Regions from separate parts of the Agrobacterium sp. 16-2014-1-2a genome, predicted to be linked through region 2. Evidence: riboswitches for the same ligand, from Rfam matches in the RefSeq annotation. Region 2 holds a riboswitch; the other holds the start of a gene.

Region 1 (3,369 bases), on a different contig from region 2:
ACCGAGACGTTTGGCGCAGACACTCAGCAGAAACAGGGCCGATTTTTAGAGAACAGGCGGTCTTGGCAGCTTTGCGCCAAGAGGCGGACATCCGTCGAAGCTGTCAGGATGATCCGCGCCGTGACCTTATAGCCATTCGTAAGTCTCCCAGCGTTTGTCGCGATGGGCGCGGTGGCGGCGAACGGCTGCCATCCGCAGGTTCAGACTATCAAAAAACTAAACAGTGAGCTCTCTTCGGACGATCTCAGCTCCTGCGCTCAAGGAATTCAGCTTGTCTCTTGCCACACGACGAGACACGGGGGCCATGCCGCAATTGGTGCAGGGGCAAAGTTTATCTGCGTCGACAAACTTAAGCGCCTTGCGCAGCGTTGCAGCGACTTCCTCCGGGGTTTCGATGGTATCGCTTGCCACATCGATGGCCCCAACCATCACTTTCTTACCTCGAACAAGGTCCAGAAGATCCATGGGGACATGAGAATTGTGGCATTCGAGGGAGATCATACCGATGCCGGATTTCTGCAGCTTGGGGAGAGTTTCCTCATACTGCCGCCATTCTGACCCGAGTGTCTTTTTCCAATCCGTATTGGCCTTTATGCCGTAACCGTAGCAGATATGGACGGCGGTCTCGCACTTCAGCCCTTCAATTGCCCTGTCCAAAGTGGCGACACCCCAGTCATTCACATCGTCAAAGAAAACGTTGAAGGCAGGTTCGTCGAACTGGATGATATCGACGCCGGCAGCCTCCAATTCCTTTGCTTCCTCGTTGAGTATCACGGCAAATTCCCAGGCAAGCTTTTCACGGCTCTTATAATGGCCGTCAAAGAGAGTATCGATCATCGTCATCGGACCCGGCAACGCCCATTTGATGGGTTGTTTGGTCTGCTGGCGCAAAAACTTGGCGTCTTCGACGAACACGGACTTCTGGCGAGACACGGCGCCGACGACTGTCGGGACACTCGCATCGTAGCGATCGCGAATTCTGACTGTCTCGCGTTTTGCAAAATCGACCCCGTCGAGGTGCTCGATGAAAGTCGTGACGAAATGTTGGCGTGTTTGCTCGCCATCACTGACGATGTCGATGCCGGCCTGTTGCTGATCGTCCAGTGAAAGGCGCAGGGCATCTCTCTTGCCTTCCAGTAATTCCTCGCCCTCCAGCTTCCAGGGCGACCACAGTTTTTCGGGCTGCGCAAGCCAGGAGGGTTTCGGCAGGCTGCCAGCGGTCGATGTGGGGAGAAGTTTCTTCACGGTGGGACCTCTTCTAAGTGATGCTCAAGCGGGGCGGTGAGCAAACAATTGCTCAAGGACGGCGCGGTATGGCTTGATGAAGTGTTTTTCGGTGAACTTACCCTGATCCACCGCCAAGCGATTTCGTTCGTCGCGATCGTAAATGACCCTGGTCAGCGAATAGTCCTGGTGCTTCAGGTTGGGCTGGTAAAATGTCCCGGCTGCTGCGTTCGCATTGTAGATTTCGGGGCGATAAATTCTCTGAAACGTTTCCATCGTGCTGATGACGCCGATTAGCTCAATATTGGAGTAGTCGCCCAGCAAGTCCCCAACAAAGTAGAAGGCCAACGGCGCAACGCTGCCTGCAGGCATGAAGTAGCGAACCTGCAATCCCATTTTCCCGAAATACTGGTCGGTGGACGAGAACCCATTCTGCCGGTATTCGACGCCCATGACGGGGTGATGATTTTCGGTCCGGTAATAGGTCTTGCTGGTCGAGGCGCTGATGCAAATGACCGGCGGCTTGCGAAAGTACGAGCGGTAGGCATCCGACCGCAGAAAAGACTTGAACAGGTTTCCATGCAGGTCGCCGAAGTCGGCCGGAATGCTGAAGGCAGGAACGCTCTTGTTATGCTCCGGCAGCACAATGCTGAAGTCGTAGTCTCGCACATAGGAGGAGAAGTTATTCCCCACAATGCCGTCGATACGTTCACTGGTTTTGTGATCGATGATCGTCGTCTTCAGTATCTCGATGAGGGGAAATTTTTCACCTGCGACATCGAAGCTCATATCGACCGAAATGATCTCCAACTCGACCGAGTATCGGTCCGATTTGGGATTATCCCAGTGAGCGAGGGCGTTGAAGCGGCTGTCGATCATGCGCATGACATTGCGCAGGTTTTCCTGCCGCTTTTCACCCCTGGCCAGATTGGCAAAATTGGTGGTGATGCGCGTATGTTCTGAAGGACGATAGTCCTCATCGAAGGGTACGCTCGTGATTGTAAAAATGCAGGTCTGAGACATGTTGTGCCCCTATAAAGTTGGGGGCATGGGTCTGCGGACGCATAGCAAGACGGGCCGCGACAATGCAGCCTTTGCTACGGCACACTGGGACACCCCGCCCGTGGACGTTATTTCACCAAAGGCAGGTCTCCTGGCTCACGGATCATCACTTCCGTCCGTCTTCCCGGGGTAAACCAGTGACATATTGGACTTCAGCTCGCCGCTTACAGTTGCGGGGGCAGCGTCGGCTTTTCCGCATGACACGGAGCACCGACTTCCCTCTTAGCCCCGGCACGTTGCGTGCAACGACTGGGGAACCTTAGGCGTGTCGACCATATTGTAAGCCACGTCATCGGTCAACATCATATAACGATATCTTTATGTCCTTAAGTCTACGTTTCCATTGTCGGTTCCGGCCGAGTAGGTTGCATTCGGCGTTGTCAGGCGATTCTCACATACGCGGACCTGGCCGTGGCAAACATCTCGCTCCACGCAGTTGAAAGGATCAGACCACACCACGAGTAGTTCCTAGTGCGGGAGCAGCCTGGTGATACCGTCCAGGCGCCCAGAGCGCGTTCCGCCAGACTTAGTCGCTGCAGAAGAGCCAGTACGTCGATCGACGGTTCAGGAGGCAATTGGGGCAGCTAGAAGGCGCGCATGATTTCGCCGGCCACAGGCGTTTAATTGAAGCGGCCTCGCCGGAGGTTGGGATGCTGTTCGGACATGCCCTACTGTGCCGGCGCAGCGCTAATAAAGGGATCGGCGCTTGAATTAAATAACGAATGAGCGAAGGCAAGCACCCTTAAATTGCGGGCCGATAACATCACGGGCGCGTATCCGCAACAGCACCGCCGAATTTGTGCTCGGGCCTTCGAACCGCCCCATGTCGTTGAAGGTGCACAGGAAGTTCCGATCCGCACCGGGCATCTGACAGGTCTGGCAGTGGGCGGTATTCGGCTTCGTTAATCGTACCGTCAGGCTTGAATCACTGGAACTGCTAGTCGGCAGTCAACGTTGCGGTTTTACGCTTTTCGCCGCTTTCAGCAGCGTCATGCGTCCCAGTTTTCAATCTCCGGCGCAACGGCCTGGAGCAATATCCTCCTGCTGCCGCCGAGACGGACAGTTATCCCTCACAAAGACGAA
Region 2 (3,369 bases):
TTTGATGATGCGAAGCCCGTGGCTTTTGCAAAGCGCGTGCAGCGCGTCGGCGTCGCTGACCAGCATATGCGCCACATTGAAGGGGGCCGGTTTGTGCGTCGACTGCAATGTCAGGTGCAACTCGGCATTACCTTGTTTCAGGATCATGAAACCGACAGGGTTGCCGTTTTCGAAGGTCTTTTCGAAGCCCAGCACACGGACATAAAAGTCATGGGCCTTCTCGATATTCTTGACAGGAAGCATTGCGGCGATCCGACCGAAGCGGATGCCGTGATCGGCGATGTTGTTCATCGCGGAACCTCGGATCTGGGAGAAACGGGCAGGGGTGCGGGCGGTGCCGGAACGCTGCTGTTTTTTCCTATTTGAATTTGCAGGGCGGTGCCTGCGGCAATAGGATCATAATCACGGCGGTGGCGGATGCAAACGGAATGTTTGTGCCATTCAACGCTCCACGCCAGACGATCGACAGGCCCGGGAGGCAGCATGCGCAGTTCCATCGAAATCTTCAACATCCGCACTCGGCAGATGCGGGTGGTCTGGCAGACGCCGGAGCTGTTCGAGGCTCCGAACTGGTCGCCGGACGGGAAATACCTGCTTCTGAACTGCGATGGCCTGCTTTACCGCCTGTCACTTGCCGGCGACCCTTCGCCGGACAAGGTCGATACCGGCTTTGCGACAATCTGCAACAATGACCACGGCATTTCGCCTGACGGTTCGCTTTATGCCATTTCCGACAAGGTGGAGTTCGGCAAGAGTGCCATCTATCTGCTGCCTTCGACGGGCGGAACGCCGCGTCTGATGACTAGGAACCTTCCGTCCTACTGGCACGGCTGGTCACCGGACGGGAAAGGTTTCGCCTATTGCGGCATTCGCGATCAGGTTTTCGATATTTATTCCATGGACATAGACAGCGGCGTTGAGACACGCCTTACCCATGGTGAGGGCCGCAATGACGGGCCGGATTATTCGCCGGATGGAGAATGGATCTATTTCAACTCCAGCCGCACCGGCCAGATGCAGATCTGGCGCGTGCGGGTGGATGGCTCGGCCGTCGAGCGTATCACCGACAGCGTCTATGGCGACTGGTTCCCGCATCCGTCTCCCAGCGGTGACAAAGTCGTCTTCGTCTCCTACGACGCCGATGTCTTCGACCATCCGCGCGACCTCAACGTGCGCGTGCGGCTGATGGATATGGATGGCGGTAATGCCGAAACGCTGTTTGACCTTTTCGGCGGGCAGGGAACGATGAATTCGCCCAACTGGTCACCGGACGGGGATGAGTTCGCTTATGTGCGGTATTTTCCCGTTGGGTGATGCGGTAGGGAGTGCTTCAGCCGGCGCGCGTCTGCGAGGCGGCTGAAGGCCGCAATACGCAGGTGAGGTGGCCACGGTCACATTGCCGCATCGCTGCGCAAGATACTTGTATTTGCAATCTTTGTTGCTCATAAGCTTCTTCGTCAGGTGCCTGCCCTTTAGGGCGGGAGAATCGGGAATCCGGTGCAAGACCGGAACGTGCCCAGCGCTGTGAGGCGGATGCCCTTTTTCTTGATGCCACTGAATCCATTCGGGAAGGCGAAAGTGGGCGGATGAAGCCGAGTCAGAAGACCGGCCTGACAGGATAGACCAGACCGCGTGGACGGCGGCAGGTTGTTGCAGCAGCGCGTCGTGCAGGCGAAAACCGGAGCCGGTTTTCGTGGCGGCGCGCCAGCATTGTTGGGGATAGACGATGCCGACCGATCCACTCGCGACCAGTTCGCTCGACGCCGATGCATTCGATCACGCGCTTTCGCCCGCCTACCCGTTTTCCGAGGGAGAGCGAGAGGCGATCTACCGTGCCATCGAAACCCGCCGTGATGTGCGCGACCAGTTCCTTCCGGATCCATTGCCGGAAGATGTGGTCGAGCGCCTGCTGAAGGCGGCGCATTCCGCGCCCTCGGTCGGTTTCATGCAGCCGTGGAATTTCACGCTCGTCACTGACGGTGCGGTGAGGCAGGCAGCCTGGGTTGCCTTCAGCCGCGCCAATGGCGAGGCGGCGGCGATGTTCGAGGGGGAGCAGCAGGCGCTTTACCGCAGCCTCAAGCTTGAGGGCATCCGCAAGGCGCCGCTTAGCATCTGCGTCACCTGCGATCCGACGCGTGGCGGCAAGGTGGTGCTGGGCCGCACCCACAATCCGCGCACCGATGTCTATTCCACCGTCTGCGCCATCCAGAACCTCTGGCTTGCAGCGCGCGCCGAAGGCATCGGCGTCGGCTGGGTCAGCATTTTCCACGATAGCGACATTCGCACCATTCTGGAGATCCCCGACCACATCGAGATCGTCGCCTGGCTATGCCTCGGCCGCGTCGATAAACTTTACACCGAGCCGGAACTGGCGGTGAAGGGGTGGCGCCAGCGCGTGCCGCTGGAGGAGCTGGTGTTTCGCAATCGCTGGGGTGGACGGTAAAGAGAAGACGCGACCGCCTTGTGAGTGAGACAGAGCGTTGCCAACTCCATACCGTGTGCCTGATGGGAGCTATTGCTGCGGCTGAATGCCCTTCAGCGCCGGGTTCTTCAGGTCGATCCGGCCTGTCTGGTCGGGCAGGAATTTAGGGCCGATGACGCGGACCTTGCTGTTGTTCGGGTCATAGTCGCGTTCCGGAACCGGTTGTTCCGGCGGCTTTGCGGCCTGCTGCAGTTCGGTGGGTTTTTTGGGGGTGTCACCTTGCGGTGATGGAATGGTCGTGATGCTGGAATAGGGTTTCTCAGCTTCCGGCCGCGCAGCCTCCTGCTGCTTCATCTCCTCGTGATAGGCGGCCATGTTGCAGGCGCAGCCTGGGGCTTTCGTTGAGGCATTTCGATAGGCAAAGGCGGTCGGCAGGTCCTTGTAGGGCTTTCCTGTTTCAGCCGAGACCATGTCAGCCGTTTCCTGCTCCGTCATGGAGTGGAAATAGAGCTCCGTCTGCGTACCCGGGCACATTTTCTGGCATTGTTCGGCCTGCGCACGGAAATCGAGCGGCGAGGCATTGGAAGCGATCGGGAAAAACGAGCCGTCGCAGGTGCGCACGCACAGCGTCCTGAGCCCGCCTTCCGCAGCGGCATTGGGGTAGGGCGAAAGCCCTGCCTGTCCCGGCGGATTGCTCTGTTCGCCGAAGGCGTCGGGGTAACGTGTCACATCGGGTGCCGTCAGCTGGCGCGCTTCCGTTTCAGGAATGGCGCTGCAGCCATTGGCATCGAGTGCGGCGAGAATGCGCTGGCGTCTGATGTCGCCATCATCGCTGCCCTGGGCCGCCATGGCATAGTCGCGGTCACGAATGATGGCATCGCGTTCGCTCTGCGCATCCGCCATCGCGTCGCTGATCTCCGCGCAGAGTTCGGCATTCGGGCTGCCAT

Evidence for each region. A riboswitch is a leader RNA that binds a small molecule or an ion and turns the genes downstream of it on or off. The one in region 2 is predicted to bind cobalamin.
Region 1: it holds a riboswitch for cobalamin, as region 2 does, so the genes downstream of both, ACQZ45_RS21365 (DUF1852 domain-containing protein) here and bluB (5,6-dimethylbenzimidazole synthase) in region 2, are expected to answer to the same signal.

The regions. Positions count from the first base shown of each region.
Region 1 is NZ_JBNWBX010000008.1:152,823-156,191, forward strand. It holds gene ACQZ45_RS21360 (methionine synthase) at 217-1,245, opposite strand; gene ACQZ45_RS21365 (DUF1852 domain-containing protein) at 1,270-2,247, opposite strand; cobalamin riboswitch at 2,351-2,563, opposite strand; gene ACQZ45_RS21370 (hypothetical protein) at 3,350-3,369, opposite strand, start outside.
Region 2 is NZ_JBNWBX010000001.1:200,230-203,598, forward strand. It holds gene ACQZ45_RS01010 (VOC family protein) at 1-291, opposite strand, end outside; gene ACQZ45_RS01015 (TolB family protein) at 484-1,314, shown strand; cobalamin riboswitch at 1,443-1,628, shown strand; gene bluB (5,6-dimethylbenzimidazole synthase) at 1,727-2,443, shown strand; gene ACQZ45_RS01025 (DUF2865 domain-containing protein) at 2,513-3,369, opposite strand, start outside.